Regions from separate parts of the Lysinibacillus sp. FSL M8-0134 genome, predicted to be linked through region 1. Evidence: riboswitches for the same ligand, from Rfam matches in the RefSeq annotation. Region 1 holds a riboswitch; the other holds the start of a gene.
What was found. Region 1 has a riboswitch for thiamine pyrophosphate ahead of thiM (hydroxyethylthiazole kinase). Riboswitches for the same ligand answer to the same signal wherever they lie in the genome.

Region 1 (8,348 bases):
TAGCACAAAATAGCTATAATAGAGAATTGCCGTGATGAGAGAAATCGGCGCATACCAAACGGTGTCTGATAAGGACCAATCCATTAGATAAAAGATAGGATTGAAGAGTATTCCACCTACAGCAGATATTATGAAACCATCTAATAAAAATGCCCAAAATCGAATCCAAAAGCCAGCGGTTTTTAACGCATAGTTTGTAGGCTTTGCCGATTTTTCTGAGGTGTTGATAAGAAAGCCATTTTCCATAGAGGGTGAGCCCTGCATAACAATTTCATTGTTTGTCATTGTACTTCCCCCTTAGTATTCCCCATATAAATACATCATTTTAGGCGCACTGTAGTCCGTCATAATTTTCATTAGCATCTTTTCTTCCGCAGAGGGACCAAATATGGAGCCTATTTTCATACCAACATACGATTGCCAGCCTCCCATATCATATGCATACTCAAATAATGCAGCATCTTCAAGGCCATAATCTGCTCTTAACGCTGCGATAGCTGCTTCTTCATCCCCAATTTCATCAATTAAGCCTGCCTCAAGCGCTTTTGTACCACCAAGAATACGACCATCTGCCACTTTCTTCACGTCTGCTTCAGACATATTACGACCTTGCTCTACTATGTCCACAAATTCTTCATATGTTTCATTAATCATATCTTGCATCATGGCACGTTCCTCTGCTGTCACTTCACGCATTGGACTTAGCATATCCTTATGTTCACCTGATTTAAACGTTTCAAATTTCACACCAACTTTTTCAGCTAATGCTTGGTAGTTAATAGATTGCATAATAACACCAATCGATCCTGTAATTGTATCACGATGCGCAAATATTTTATCTGCAGGTGCTGAAATATAATATCCACCTGATGCAGCCATAGAATCCATAGATACATAAATTGGAATTTGACGTTCTTCTTTAATCTTTAAGAGCTTTTTATAAATATCTGCTGATTCTTTGACGCCACCACCTGGTGAATTGACACTTAAAACAATGCCTTGTACTGAATCATCATACAAAATATTATCCAATTGCTCTAGGAAAAATTGATGATCATAGGCAACTGGTTGCCATAATGTACTTGAGCCGATATCTTGAATTGTTCCATCTACCTTTAAATAAGCGATCCGCTTATCAAAATTATCTCCTTCAATTACATTTTCATATACATCTAAATTATTTCCTGCCATTAAACTATCAAAATTACCTAGGAAATCTGCTTTAAATAGAGCAAAAATGGTGTTAATCCCCAATGAAAATAATAAAAGAACACCTGCGATTACTAAAGCAACCCACCTTTTAACATTCATGTCTTTCCGCCTCCTTAACACGTAATACGAATGACTAGCTTTTTTGTTTCATTTTTTTGCAATCATATGCAAAAAGATTTATACTATTTATTTCCTCATAATACCTTACCTAAAAAAACAAAAAAAATCAAAGTCCATTGCCATTCTTGAACTTTGATTTTCGACATTATTTCCTAGGAAATGATAATTAGTGTAGTTGTTTTGCTTCTTGCTGTCTTAATTCAACACGTCGAATTTTCCCCGAGGATGTTTTCGGTAGCTCTTCCACAAATTCAATAGCACGCGGATATTTATAAGGTGCTGTCAATAGTTTCACATGATCTTGAAGAGTTCGAATAAGTGCTTCATCACCATTTTCAGCATTTCGAAGTACAACAAAAGCTTTAACAATATTTCCCCGAACTTTATCTGGGCTCGCAATAACAGCCGCTTCTTTTACAGCTGGGTGCTTCATCAAAGCATCTTCTACCTCAAATGGCCCAATTGTGTAGCCAGAGGATATAATGACATCATCTCCACGACCCTCAAACCAAAAGTAACCATCTTGATCTTTATAAGCACGATCACCTGTAATATACCACTCTCCACGGAATTGTAAATTTGTTCGTTCCGGGTCATTTAAATATTTTTTAAACAGTGCGGGAGTGGTGCGATGAACAGCAATATCGCCAACTTCTCCAACAGCAACAGGGTTACCGAAATCGTCTATAATTTCAACCTTATTGCCAGGAGTTGGTTTTCCCATAGAACCAATTCTAGCTTCCATTCCAACCATTGTGCCAACAAGTAATGTGTTTTCCGTCTGACCGTAGCCATCTCGGACTTGCAAATCGAAAGTCTTCGAAAATACGTTAATGACCTCGCTATTCAAAGGCTCTCCTGCTGATACAGCTTGACGAAGTGCCGTTAAATCGAATTCATGTAAATGTTCTAGTGCTGCCATAAAACGATATTCTGTAGGTGTGCAACATAAAACATTTATTTTAAATTTTTCGAGTAACCTTAGATAGGTAGATGCATCAAATTTCCCCTTATATACAAATGCAGTAGCACCACTCCCTAATGTTGCTAGAAACGGACTCCAAATCCATTTTTGCCAACCTGGTGCTGCTGTCGCCCAAACAATATCATCTTCTTGCACACCTAACCAGTGTGGTGCTGTTGTTCGTAAATGTGCATAGCCCCAGCTATGAGTATGTACAGCTGCTTTTGGGTTTCCTGTTGTACCACTTGTATAAGCTAAGAATGCAGTATCTGTACTTTTTGTTGGAGAAGAACTTATGTAAGTTGTAGGTTGAATGCGCATTTTTTCTAAAAGTGGTTGCCAAGGTTCATGGGCCTTCCCTATAACAAATTGTTGCATTCCTTGTAAATTGTTCACCTGATCAAATTGATCAATATAAGGCTCGTAAGCAACAATTCCTTTAGCATTCGCATGCTTGATGCGATATTCAATGTCTTTAGTTCTTAGCATTTCTGAGCTCGGAATAATAGTTAATCCAGCTTTCAATGCTGCAATATATACAATATATGCTTCCACTGAACGAGGTACCATCACTAAAATCACATCACCTTTTGATAAACCTTGCATCGTGAATACGTGTGCAGCTTGATTTGCCCTTTCAAGTAAATATGCATATGTAATAAATTGTACATCCTTATTTTCCTCGTAAATAATTAATGCATTTTTTGTTGTATCTTGAGCATATTTTTCAATTTCATCTGTTATGTTATACCATTCTGGTGCAACTAAATCTTGTCTCTTCATGGCAAATGCCCCCTTTTGCTATGACACATTATAAAACTCTTTTTTCAGCATTTTCAATGGTTTGCGCTTAATTTTGGAAAAGTCATGACAACTATCATACTCTGCTATATGGCATCGGTCACATTTTGTCGATAGGTAAACTTGCTATTGAATACAATTGAAAAGTATGGTACATTTTGGTCAACTAAAAGCAAGATTGCAGGGGGACTCGTCAAGAGTTGAGAAGGTAAAACCTGACCCTTTGAACCTGTTAGTTAATACTGACGTAGGGAGCAATAAACATCTATTGATGAAAGGCTCTTTTTCGTGCATTTTTACACAAAAAGAGCCTTTTTTGCATGCTTACGTCCATCCATAAAGGAGGACTACGATGATATTTCAAACAATTCGTCAACAGCAACCACTGATTCATTGTATTACAAATTATGTGGTAGCAAATTTCCAAGCAAATGGTTTATTAGCAATAGGCGCTTCCCCGGTTATGGCCGATGATAGCCGTGAGGTAGAGGAAATGGTAGCACTCGCTCAAGCCTTGTTAATTAACATCGGTACACTCAATGATCGAACTAAAGAATCAATGTTGTTAGCAGGCAAAATGGCCAATAAACTTGGAATTCCAGTCATTTTAGATCCTGTCGGTGCTGGTGCCACTACTTATCGAAAAGAAACGGTACGATACTTGCTTGAGGAAGTACATTTTTCGGTCATTCGTTGTAATGTTGGGGAACTAGCAGCAATAGCCAATGTTGACTGGCAACAAAAAGGTGTCGATAGTGGGAATGGCTCCATTGCTTTAGAAGAAGAGGCGATTTTATTAGCCCAACATTATCAATGCATTGTTATCATAACAGGAGAACGAGATTTTATAACAGATGGTGTGGATAGCCAATGGATAAATGGCGGGAATATGCAAATGACCGAGGTAACAGGGACAGGCTGTTTACTTAGTGCTATTTGCGGTGCCGCCTATATTGCAGGCCATAATCCATACAGACAATTAGCGGACACATTAACTTACTATAAAAAAGCTGCGGTACTGGCGTCAGCGTTTACATCAGATATTGGTGATTTCCAAATAGCTTTACTAAATGCTCTTTATCGCCTATCGAAGGATGGTGAAGCTTCATGCATATTGTAACGACGATTGCAGGCTCAGATAGTGGTGGCGGTGCAGGCATACAGGCTGATTTAAAAACATTTCAGGAATTAGGGGTGTTTGGTACTTCAGTAATTACAGCTTTGACAGCACAAAATACAATGGGTGTGTCAGGAGTTTTCCCTATTGATCACTCCTTTGTTGAAAAACAATTTCAAGCTTTAATCGAAGATTTTTCAATTGCTGCAATTAAAACAGGGATGCTTTATTCCTCTGATATTATTAAAGCTATCGCACATATGATTCATAATCAAAACATCCCACTAATTGTTGATCCAGTAATGATTGCAAAGGGTGGAGAAAGCTTATTACTGCAAGAAGCTATTGAAGCAATGCGCTCTTCTCTACTACCACTTGCTACGATCGTTACCCCCAATATCCCTGAAGCAGAGGCTCTGACAGGGAGAAAAATACATGATGTTTCAGATATACGTGAAGTAGCTCAAGGTTTTTTTCAATTAGGTGTACATTGCGTCATTCTTAAAGGTGGCCATTTAGCAGATCCAAATTTTGCTATTGATTATGTATTTTTTCAAAACGGTAAATCTTTTTCTATGCAAACTCCACGTATCCAAACGTCCAATACCCATGGCACAGGTTGCACATTTTCAGCAGCAATCACTGCTTTTCTTGGTCAAGGTTTTGCGATGGATAAGGCAATTATCGAAGCTAAAAAATTTATTCAATTAGCAATTTTACATGATTTATCTATTGGTCATGGTTATGGACCAACAAATCATTTTGCTTATCAACTGCATAAGGATTCCTGTGAGGTGTTGATTTATGAAACGTGAGGATTTACAACTTTATTTTATTATGGGCACAAGCAATGTTAGTCATCAGAATCCCCTTCATGTACTAGAGAGAGCGTTGCAAGCTGGAATTACCATGTTTCAATTTCGAGAAAAAGGTTCCCATGCATTAACTGGATTTGCCTATGAACAATTTGCACGTCAATGTCAAAAACTATGTCAACAATATAACGTTCCTTTTATTGTCAATGATGATGTCGAACTTGCATTACGACTTGGTGCGGACGGTGTTCATATCGGACAAGATGATTTACATGTTAGCATAGCACGTAAAAAAATTGGTAATATGATTCTTGGTGTTTCTGTGCATTCCCAGGACGAACTAGAAACAGCCATTATCCATCAAGCAGATTATGTAGGTATTGGTCCGATTTTTGCAACAACTTCAAAACGGGATGCACAATCACCATGTGGTACAAATTTTTTGCAGCAAGCTCACAATTTCTATCCTGAATTACCAATTGTAGCGATTGGTGGAATTAACCCTACCAATGCATACGCCGTATTTCAAGCTGGGGCAGATGGTATTGCTGTTATTTCAGCTATCTGTGAAAGTATAGATATTAAGCATACAGTAAATACGTTAAGGTCTGTGACACGCATAAATGGTTGATTTTTAAACAAACTAAAACCAGTGCCTTTTTACGGTCACTGGTTTTAAGTTTATAAATGCTTAGTCAGCATTTATTGGTTGTTGTTTGGCATACCTTTTAATTGAGATTCTGCCATTTGTACAAGACGTTTAGTGATTTCACCACCAACGGAACCGTTGGCACGAGCTGAAGCTTCAGCTCCTAATTGAACACCAAATTCTTGTGCAATTTCGTATTTCATTTGATCAAGTGCTTGTTGTGCACCAGGCACTGCAAGCTGGTTTGAACTGCGGTTGTTGTTTGAAGCCATGTCTCTCACCTCCTTGTGAATATAGAATGTGCGATATTAGATTTTTAATACAAAAATTTTAGAGGTAAATTGTACCTCTAATGGCATAGATAAAATAACATAAAAAAGCCGTCTCAAAATTGACTTTGAAACGGCTGTAGATACCTTATAATAGATCTGCAAACTTATCTTGTTGCTGTTCTTCTTTTTTAGGGAAAATGTAGACCTCTCGATTTTTTACTGCTCGCTCGATGAGTTCATCAAAATCAGAGAAGCTTTCATAATGCTCTACCTTTTCAAGCTTTGGCTTTGTTTTTGGGCTGGCAGGTGTAAATATTGTACAGCAGTCTTCAAATGGCTGAATAGATGTTTCATAAGTGCCAATTTTTTCTGCAATATCGATAATTTCTAATTTATCTGTTGAAATCAATGGTCGTAAAATAGGCGTATTCGTTACAGCATTGATAGCCGTCAAGCTTTCTAGCGTTTGACTTGCTACTTGTCCCAGACTTTCCCCTGTCACAATTGCAAGAGCGCCTATCTCTTCACGTACTTGATCAGCCACCTTTAACATCATACGACGTGTTGTTGTCATCGAAACATTAGAAGGTACTTTTTCTTTAATAAGTACTTGAATTTCAGTAAAAGGAATGACATGTAATCGAATACTAGCACCAAATTTCGTTAGTTCGTTTGCAAGTACCTTTACTTTTTCTAATGAGTTTTGACTTGTATATGGTGGACTAAAGAAGTGAATAGCTTCTAAACGTACGCCACGCTTCATCATTAAATAACCTGCGACAGGACTATCAATTCCACCAGATAGCATTAATAACGATTTTCCATTCGATCCTACAGGCATCCCACCCGCACCTTGAATGACCTGCGCCATCATATACGTTGCATCATGACGTACTTCTACGCGCAGCTCAATATCAGGCTGCTTTACTTTGACAGATAAATTTTGAAATTGTGGTAAAACATAGCCACCAATTTCACGTTGGATAGCATGCGATTCTAAAGGAAATGTTTTATCAGTTCGTTTCACTTCTACCTTAAAAGTATGTTGCTCATCTTTAAATGTCTCCATTATTGTAATAGCAAGCTGCTTCATACTTTCCATATCTTTTTCACATGCAGCAACAGGGCTAAATGATTGAATACCAAAAATTTTAGGTAATCCAGTAATTAGCGTCTGCATTTGTTCTTCACTTTCAATAGCAATAAACATACGGTCACGTTCTGTACGAATATGAAGGTGTCCTAAATCCGCAAAAGCATGACGAATGTTCTCACGCAATCTACGGATAAAATCCATTTTATTACGACCTTTTGTTGAAAGCTCGCCATATCTAATTAGTATTTCTTTCCAAATCATTACATTATTTCTCCTTTAAGTTCCATTATTACTTCTGCTAATACTTGTTTCAATTGTTCTATATCTTCAACTGTGTTATGTGCTCCAAAACTAATACGAATGACACCCTTTTTATAATGCTCATCCAGGTGTAGAGCTTCTACCACATGACTTGTTTTCGTTTGCTTAGATGAACAAGCACTTGAGGTTGACACAATGATGCCACGTTTTTGCATGGCATTAATAATGACTTCCCCTTTTAAATCACGAACACTAAACGATAAAATATGTGCAGCTCCCTGTGGAGTCGATAAAATATGCACCGCTTCGCCGTATCCTTCTAGCTGAGCACGAATTTCATTCTGCCATTGTCGGTATTTAGTAGCTCGATCTTTCATCGTCTCAACAGCTAATCGAGCCGCTTTTGCTAAAGCGACTGCTTGCGGAACAGCTACAGTTCCACTACGCAATCCAAATTCCTGACCTCCGCCAAGGGCATATGGCTGCCATTTTAATTTTTTACGGAACGCTAATACACCTGAGCCTTTAAAGCCGTGAATTTTATGTCCAGAGATGGAAATACAGTCTGGTCCTTCTTCTCCTTTGAAGGAAACCGCTAATTTTCCAAAGCTTTGAACTGCATCCACATGAAGGAATGCCCGACTCATTTCATGAATTATTTTAGCTGCTTCATAAATAGGTTGGACAGCACCCATTTCATTATTTACATGCATGATGCTAACTAGTATAGTATCTTTGCGTATTTTAGTACGTAGATCATCTAATGAAATGACACCATCTTGATTAACGTGAAGGTATTCAACATCATAACCCTCTTTTTCGAGTTGTTTAACTGTTTCCAAGACAGATGGATGTTCGATTTCAGTCGTTAAAATATGCTTTCCTATATGCGTATTACTATGTGCTATTCCAAAAATAGCTGCATTATTTGACTCTGTACCACCTGAAGTAAATAGCACATTTTTTGCCTCTGTTTGCAAAATATCTGCTACTTGCTCCCGCGCACGCATTAATAAATCATTTGATTCAACTCCCATGGCA
Region 2 (8,348 bases), 950 kb from region 1:
ACAGGTATTTCTGTACAGGACGTATCTCACTAATACCATGAGAACCTCGTAAGTATCTTGCTTACGAGGTTTTACTTTTTCTCCCCTATTCGCTACTATAATGTTAGAAAGGATTGGAGGGTAAATGTATGTCACAATCTAAAGCTAAAAAGCAACGAATGCATGTTAAACGGACAGTAGGCAAGGATGTTGAAAAAAATCGACAATCGATCTCCTTTAGTACACATGAACGTGTAACAAAAACAAAGAATGAAAAATTAGAGCATGATTACTCAAAACATAAAAAGCAGTATAAGGACGACTAATTCGTACCCTATACTGCTTTTTTCTTAACTTTAATGCAGAAGAACTATTAAAGCTGATAGAAGTTCTTAGTATTTTCACTAATGATTTTAGCCGCTTCCTGTGTTGACAGCCCCTTAATATGCGCGATCACCTCAATCGTCGAATGCATCATCCACGGAGATGTTCGCTTATTCGTAAATGGACCTTCAAACGGCCAAGGACCGTCTGTTTCTACCATCATGAGTTCAATAGGGTACGTTTCAATCAACTGTTGAATTTCTTTTTCATACAAACAATCAGGGGTGATGGAAATAAAATAACCATGCTGAATCATGCGTTTCACTACAGTTTCATCCCCTTTAAACCAATGAAAATGAGCTTGATGAAACTGATGCTTTTCAAGCAAATCACATACGATGGCAGCGTCCTCATAGACAGCATGTAAGATAATCGGCTTGCTAAGTTCCTTTGCCAAAACAATAAAACGCTCTAATAGCACCACGTAAGGACGGTCATCAATAGCATGTTCTTGCCTTAAATAATAAGGAAGGCCAACCTCTCCAACAGCGACCATTTCATCTGCATGACAACGAATCCAATCAAATAGTGCATCCTCTTCACATTGACTTGGTAAAGACTGTTCAGGATGAAAGCCAAAAGCTACCTTAACTTGAGGATAGCTGTTTGATAAATGCAATGTCCTTTGGCATGATGTCAAATGCATGCTAACCGCAATGACAAAATCGGCATCTTCTAGCAAAGTTGGAATCTCCTCATCTTTATACTGATCTAAATGAATATGAGCATCAATCAGCATGCATATCACCCTTTTCTTCTTGTAAATACATAAATAATTGTTGCTTTAAGGCTGTAAATGCAGCAGAATGACGAATTTCCTCTCGGCGAGGTCTAGCAAACGGTACGATCATTTCCTTTTTAACCGTTGCAGGCCTTTTCGTTAAGACTAATATTCGATCTGCCAAAAAGAGAGCCTCTTCTATACTATGCGTAACAAATAGAATAGATTTCCGGTACTCTTCCCAGATAGATAAAAGCCATGCCTGCATTTCCAATCTCGTAAATTCGTCTAGCGCCGAAAAGGGTTCATCTAAGCATAAAATGGGCTTATCACTAACTAAGGCACGTATGAAGGAGACTCGCTGCTGCATGCCGCCTGACAGTTCATTTGGATAGGCATCGATAAAGGACCCAAGACCAACCTTTTCTAGCCATTCCTTGGCACGTTCGACGTTTGGTTTACGCTGTAATTCCTCCACGATGGTAACGTTCTCTAAGATGGTACGCCAAGGCAATAGACAAGGCTGCTGGGGCATATAGCCAATCGTCCCTCTCTTTTGCTGTAAATCCTCTCCATTTAATAAAATGGCCCCATGATCGATTGAAGAGACACCACCTATTAATTGAAACAACGTACTTTTACCACTTCCTGAAGGTCCCACAATAGCTACAAACTCGCCATCCTTAACCTCAAAGGACAGATCTTCAAGGACTTGCAGGGCATCAAAGGATTTACTGATGTTTTGAATGCTGAGCATGGTTACCTCTCCCCTTCACCATGATTTTTTCTATAAATCGTATACTGCTAAACAACAGTAAGCTTAACAAAACAATGGCAAAAATCGCGACAAATACACGATCCGTGCGAAAGGAGGATTGAGCTAAGGTCATATATACGCCAATACCCTTTTTCGCACCAAGCCACTCTGCAATGACAGCACCCATGACACTGTATGTAGCAGCGATTTTAACGCCTGAAAATATAGCAGGATATGCATGCGGCCATTCCAATTTCCAAAAAGTTTGCGAAGTTGTCGCACCAATCATCGCAAAATAGTGCTTTAATTCAGGTGAAGTTTGACGAAATCCGTCCATGGCCGCAATGACTATCGGGAAAAAGCACACAAGGCAAATAATAATGAGCTTTGGTAATAAGCCAAAGCCAAACCATATTATGAGGAGCGGTGCTAAGACAAGTATTGGGATATTTTGCGACATGATCAAAATCGGATAAAACAACTCCCGAATAAACGAAAATCGATGCAACACAATAGCTACCGTTAAACCACAAACAATACCAATAGCAAGGCCTAATATGGCCAATTGCACCGTAGCCAAAGCATGTGGTAAAAAGGTTGGATACGACTGAAAGCCTTCCATCAGAATACGACTTGGTGCAGGTAGAAGCCAATGGGGAACTTCAGCCACATGCACGACTAGTTCCCAGATGAATAAGAGGAAGGCGATAAAGATGATCGTCCTTCCCTTTTGAAACGCTTGTTTCATTACTGATATTTCTCCGTTAATGTATCCATGGTAATACCAGTTGGCTGATAGAGTATTTTCACTTGTGTAATCACATTAATAGCACCAAGCTCTATCATCTTGTCATTCATTTTCTCAATAAGTTGAAGCAATGTTGACAGCTCACCTTCCATCGTCGTTTCTAGCGGATGTACTTCATATTTCACACCAGATGCATCAATCACAGCAATGGCTGCATCCACATAAGGAATGACATCCTCATATTTCTCTGTTTTCGGGATAATTTGGACACTGATTAATGAATTTGCCATTTATTTGGCCTCCTTTTTAGGTAAGAAATCATTCGTAAAGGCTTGCTTTGCATCAAACTCGCCCTCTAATACCTTGTTGCTAGACATCCAATTAGCATAGTTTTCCCATACAGAAAGCTTTTGCTCTCCCCATTGCTTCGCATCGTCCTGATATTTATCAGCTAACCATTCTTGACTTTTATGCACTAAATCTTTATCTAAGTCAGGTGCCGCTTCTAGCAAAATATCTGCAGCCTCACTCGGATGCTCGATTGCGTATTCATAACCTTTAGAAGCAGCTGCAACAAAGGCTTTTACAACATCAGGATTGTCCTTTATCATTTTTTCATTAGTAGCCAATACAGGCGTATAATAATCCAACTGATCACTATAATCCGTTAAATACAACATATTAATCTTTTCCCCACGAAGCTCTGCCTCAATACCTGTCCATGCATAATAAATCCACGCAAAATCAATATCTTTTTCCATCATCGTGAAGAAATCTAAATCACCTGCATTGACAATATCTAATTGATTAATATCGGCATTTTCTGTTTGCATTAACGATTGGAGTACCGCTTGCTCTAGTGGGGCTCCCCAACCGCCATAAGTTTTACCTTCGAAATCCTTTGGTGAGGTAATCCCTTTAGAAGCAATCGAAGCAAAGCCCGATGTATTATGCTGAATGATGGCGGCAATCGAAACAAGTGGTACATCCTGGACACGTGCCTGTGTGATGCCTTCCTGATAGCTTACCCCAAATTCTGCCTTACCAGAAGCTACAAGCTGATCTGCTCCCGCTTCCCCTGGCATCATAATATCAACATCTAAGCCTTGTTCCTCAAAATAACCAAGCTTTTTCGCGACATACAGCCCTGTATGATTTGTATTCGGAGTCCAATCCAGTACTACTGACACCTTTTTTAGCTTATCAGTTGCCTGCTTGTCCTCCTTGTCACTACAGCCCACTAATGTTACAAGTGCAGCCAATAGAATAAATAACCATTTTTTCATGCTAGGTCCTCCCAGTTTGTAATATGAAAGTGTTCATAAAGGAATGCGTGTCACCAGAAAGAAAGCGTAAATACGATGGGCAAGAGGTGTTTGAAAATATAAAAAAACGCCTAGGATTCCTCCCAGACGTAAATTGCAATCAATCTTCAAAACTTTGCTTTTTTGAATAGATGTTCCCTACGCTGGTACGAGCCAAATCAGGTTCAAAGGGTCAGCGTCTATCGGACACAATCTCAGCTAGCAACTACTAGCCCCCCTACATTCTTTCGCTATGAACTTTTCGTTGATTATTATACCCATAGTTACTCTTAAAAGACAAGGTACTAATTTGGTTTAACCGTTTTACACCAAAAAAAGCCCAGCTCACAAAAGAGACTGGGCGTTAAAAAAGCTTGGTTATTGTTCCTTTTTGGTCGTTAGAACATGGGAAATAGCCCCATCTGTTGCGATATCCACTTTAAACGATCCATTGGAATGGCGATCAGCACGAGTCAATGCTTGGACATCTAACACCTCTTGCACGCCTTTTTCTGTTTCAATAACAATCTGCTCCTCATCTGTTGCTTGAATAACGGCCACAATGCGGTGCGGATTTGCTTTTAATTCTGTTAATACTTTTAGACCACGTTTTGCACGACTGGCTACTTCAACCTCTGCGACATTCATTTTCTTAACAGCCCCACGCTGTGTCACAATGACAACATATTGCGTTTGATCAGGTTGTAGCACATTCACACCGACTAAGGCTTCCCCATCTTTTAGCGTAATGCCCTTTACTCCGCCTGTTTTTACACCTGTTACTGGTAATTCCTCCATTGGGAAACGAATTGAATAAGCCGTATCTGTTGTTAACATCAATTCCACGTCATCCGTCACAAACGCTGCATAGATCATGGCATCGCCAGCCTTCACATTCATCGTTTTAATTGGTTTTGAATAACGTGTCACCGCGTAATCGGCAAGTGGAGAGCGTTTAATTTGACCATCCTTTGTCGCAGTGAAGATGTACGTATTTGGTTGATCAAATGTTTCAAAGCCATATACAGCGATAATTGACTCATCTTCACCCGTTGGCACGATACTTGAAATATGCTGACCAAGATCCTTCCAGCGAATATCTGGCAGCTCATGAACAGGCTGATAAATATAATTGCCTCGATTTGTAAATAGGAGTAAATGGTGCTGTGTATTTAAGGTTGCTTCATACAATAAGTAATCCGAATCCTTCATCGCAAAATCCTGACCATTCGAGGCGGCATGTGAACGTGTCGAAGTACGTTTAATATAGCCATCCTTCGTTACGGTTACGACAACCTCTTCACTTGGTACAAGAACATCTAAGGTAATTTTAATCTCTTCAATTTCTTGCTCAATTCTTGAGCGACGAGGCTCTGTAAAGCGTTTCTTAATATCAAGCAATTCTTGTTTAATGACACGTACAAGCTTTGCCTCACTTTGTAAAATCCCCTCTAGCTTAGCAATCAACCTATTTAGCTCGTCCTGTTCTTGTCGAAGCTCTGTAATGTCTGTATTGGTTAAACGGTATAATTGCAAGCTGACAATCGCCTCTGCCTGTACCTCTGTAAAATCAAACTTCGCCTGTAAATTAAGCTTGGCATCCTTTTTATCATTAGAAGAACGGATTGTTGCAATCACTTCATCTAAAATGGAAAGGGCTTTAATTAACCCATCCACGATATGGGAACGATCCTTCGCCTTTTGTAAATCGTAAATGGAACGGTTCGTGACTACTTCTTTTTGATGGGCAATATAGGCATCCAATAATAATGGTAAGGTCATCATTGTTGGACGACGATTATGAATGGCAATCATATTAAAATTATAAGCTACCTGTAAATCCGTTGTTTTAAATAAGTATTGGAGAATTCCTTGTCCTGGTACATCCTTTTTCAGTTCAATGACAACACGTAAGCCAGTTCTATCAGATTCATCACGAATTTCCGCAATCCCCTCAAGACGTTTATCTACGCGTTGCTCATCAATTTTTTTCACAAGATTCGCCTTATTGACATCGTATGGTAATTCTGTGATAACAATTTGCTCTTTACCACCCTTAATAGGCTCCACAACCGCTTGTGCACGGACAATAATTTTACCGCGACCCGTTTCATATGCTTTTTTAATGCCGTCAACGCCTTGGATAATACCACCTGTTGGGAAATCTGGCCCTTTAATGACCGTCATTAATTCATCCACTGTCGCAGTAGGCTTATCTAAGCGCATTAATACGGCATCTAGCACTTCATCTAAAGCATGTGGCGGAATATCTGTCGCATACCCCGCCGAAATCCCTGTAGACCCATTCACTAGTAAGTTAGGGAAACGTGCTGGTAAAACAGTTGGCTCCATATCCTGGTCATCAAAGTTCGGTACAAACTCAACTGTTTTCTTGCCGATATCTCGTAGCATTTCACCAGCAATCGCAGATAATCGTGCCTCCGTATAACGCATGGCAGCTGGTGGATCTCCATCGACCGAACCATTGTTCCCATGCATCTCAATAAGCATATGACGTGCTTTCCAGTCCTGACTCATACGCACCATCGCTTCATAGACAGAGCTATCTCCGTGTGGATGGTAATTACCGATTACATTACCGACTGTTTTCGCAGATTTTCGGAACGGCTTATCATGGGTATTTCCTTCTGTAAACATCGCATATAAAATACGGCGCTGTACTGGTTTAAGACCGTCACGTGCATCAGGCAACGCGCGGTCTTGAATAATATATTTACTATAGCGACCAAAGCGGTCACCCATTACTTCTTCTAAAGGTAAATCTTGAAACTTTTCCGTACTACTCATGCTTGGTCCTCCTCTTGTTGGATGAATTCATTCTCTAAAATATTGGCATCATCCTCCATACCGAAGTCTACATTGGCTTCGATCCATTTACGACGGGGTTCTACCTTATCACCCATTAACGTCGTGACACGTCTCTCTGCACGTGCACCATCCTCGATTGTGACACGAATTAATGTCCGTGTCTCAGGGTTCATCGTTGTATCCCAAAGCTGGTCTGCATTCATCTCTCCAAGACCTTTATAACGCTGTAATATGTAACCCTTTCCAACTTTTTTGATGGCCTTTTGTAGATCGCTTTCTGTCCAAGCATATTCAATGACTTCTTTTTTTCCAGTACCCTTAGAAACTTTATAAAGTGGTGGTAGCGCGATATAGACTTTTCCTGCTTCAATAAGTGGGCGCATATATCGATAGAAGAACGTTAATAGCAATACTTGAATATGAGCTCCGTCCGTATCAGCATCGGTCATGATTACTACTTTATTATAAGCGGAATCTTCTACAGCAAAGTCTGTACCAACACCTGCGCCAATCGCATGGATAATCGTTGAGATTTCTTCATTTTTCATAATATCCTGTAGCTTGGCTTTTTCCGTGTTAATGACTTTCCCGCGCAGTGGCAGAATCGCTTGGAATGTACGGTCGCGCCCTTGTTTCGCAGAGCCCCCAGCAGAATCACCTTCGACTAAGTATAATTCATTTTTTGCGGCATTCCGAGACTGTGCAGGCGTTAGTTTACCAGACAGAATGGTACTACCTTTTTTGTTTTTCTTGCCGTTTCGTGCATCTTCACGCGCTTTACGAGCAGCTTCACGTACTTGCTGCGCACGAATGGCTTTACGCACAAGAGAAGCTGATAACTCCGCATTTTCCTCTAGTACATACAAAATTTGCTCAGACACTACACTATCTACTGCAGAACGAGCCTCACTTGTCCCAAGCTTGCCCTTTGTTTGTCCTTCAAATTGCAATAAATGCTCCGGAATACGAACAGAGACGATGGCCGCTAAGCCTTCACGAATATCAGTCCCCTCAAGGTTTTTATCCTTATCCTTTAACAAGCCAATTTTTCGTGCATATTCATTAAATACACGCGTTAATGCTGCTTTCGCACCTGTTTCATGTGTTCCACCGTCACGTGTACGAACATTATTAACAAAGGATAAAATCGTTTCCGAATAACCATCATTATATTGGAAGGCGAACTCTACCTCGATTTCATCCTGGATACCTTCTACATACTTCACCGGATGAAGGACGTCTTTTTCCTCATTCAAATACGCAACGAAAGCTTCAATGCCATTCTCATAAAAGAACACATCACTTTTGCCTTCCTCGCGCTCATCAATTAATTCAATTTTTAACCCTTTTAGTAAAAAGGCTGACTCACGTAAACGCTCTGCTAACGTATCATAATTGAATTTTGTGACAGAGAAAATACTGTCATCCGGTAGGAAATGAACAAGAGTACCTGTTTGCTTTGTTTGTCCTATTTCTTCTAGCGTTGTAACAGGATGTCCACCGTTCTCAAAACGCTGACGATATTTTTTACCGTCACGATGAATGGTAACCTCTAAAAACGTTGAGAGTGCATTGACTACAGAAGAACCTACACCATGTAAGCCACCACTTGTTTTATAGCCCCCT

Region 2: another riboswitch for thiamine pyrophosphate. It lies ahead of MKY49_RS11700 (ABC transporter substrate-binding protein); the one in region 1 lies ahead of thiM (hydroxyethylthiazole kinase).

What each region holds. Positions count from the first base shown of each region.
Region 1 covers NZ_JBBPAJ010000001.1:3,244,035-3,252,382, forward strand. The annotation lists gene MKY49_RS16520 (RDD family protein) at 1-285, opposite strand, end outside; gene sppA (signal peptide peptidase SppA) at 298-1,311, opposite strand; gene mbcS (acyl-CoA synthetase MbcS) at 1,499-3,079, opposite strand; TPP riboswitch at 3,270-3,368, shown strand; gene thiM (hydroxyethylthiazole kinase) at 3,450-4,217, shown strand; gene thiD (bifunctional hydroxymethylpyrimidine kinase/phosphomethylpyrimidine kinase) at 4,205-5,029, shown strand; gene thiE (thiamine phosphate synthase) at 5,019-5,660, shown strand; gene MKY49_RS16550 (alpha/beta-type small acid-soluble spore protein) at 5,732-5,950, opposite strand; gene thiI (tRNA uracil 4-sulfurtransferase ThiI) at 6,096-7,307, opposite strand; gene MKY49_RS16560 (cysteine desulfurase family protein) at 7,307-8,348, opposite strand, start outside.
Region 2 covers NZ_JBBPAJ010000001.1:2,298,110-2,306,457, forward strand. The annotation lists gene MKY49_RS11670 (solute symporter family protein) at 1-33, shown strand, start outside; gene MKY49_RS11675 (hypothetical protein) at 129-305, shown strand; gene MKY49_RS11680 (TatD family hydrolase) at 353-1,102, opposite strand; gene MKY49_RS11685 (ABC transporter ATP-binding protein) at 1,092-1,841, opposite strand; gene MKY49_RS11690 (ABC transporter permease) at 1,816-2,589, opposite strand; gene MKY49_RS11695 (thiamine-binding protein) at 2,589-2,879, opposite strand; gene MKY49_RS11700 (ABC transporter substrate-binding protein) at 2,880-3,875, opposite strand; TPP riboswitch at 4,033-4,143, opposite strand; gene parC (DNA topoisomerase IV subunit A) at 4,272-6,701, opposite strand; gene parE (DNA topoisomerase IV subunit B) at 6,698-8,348, opposite strand, start outside.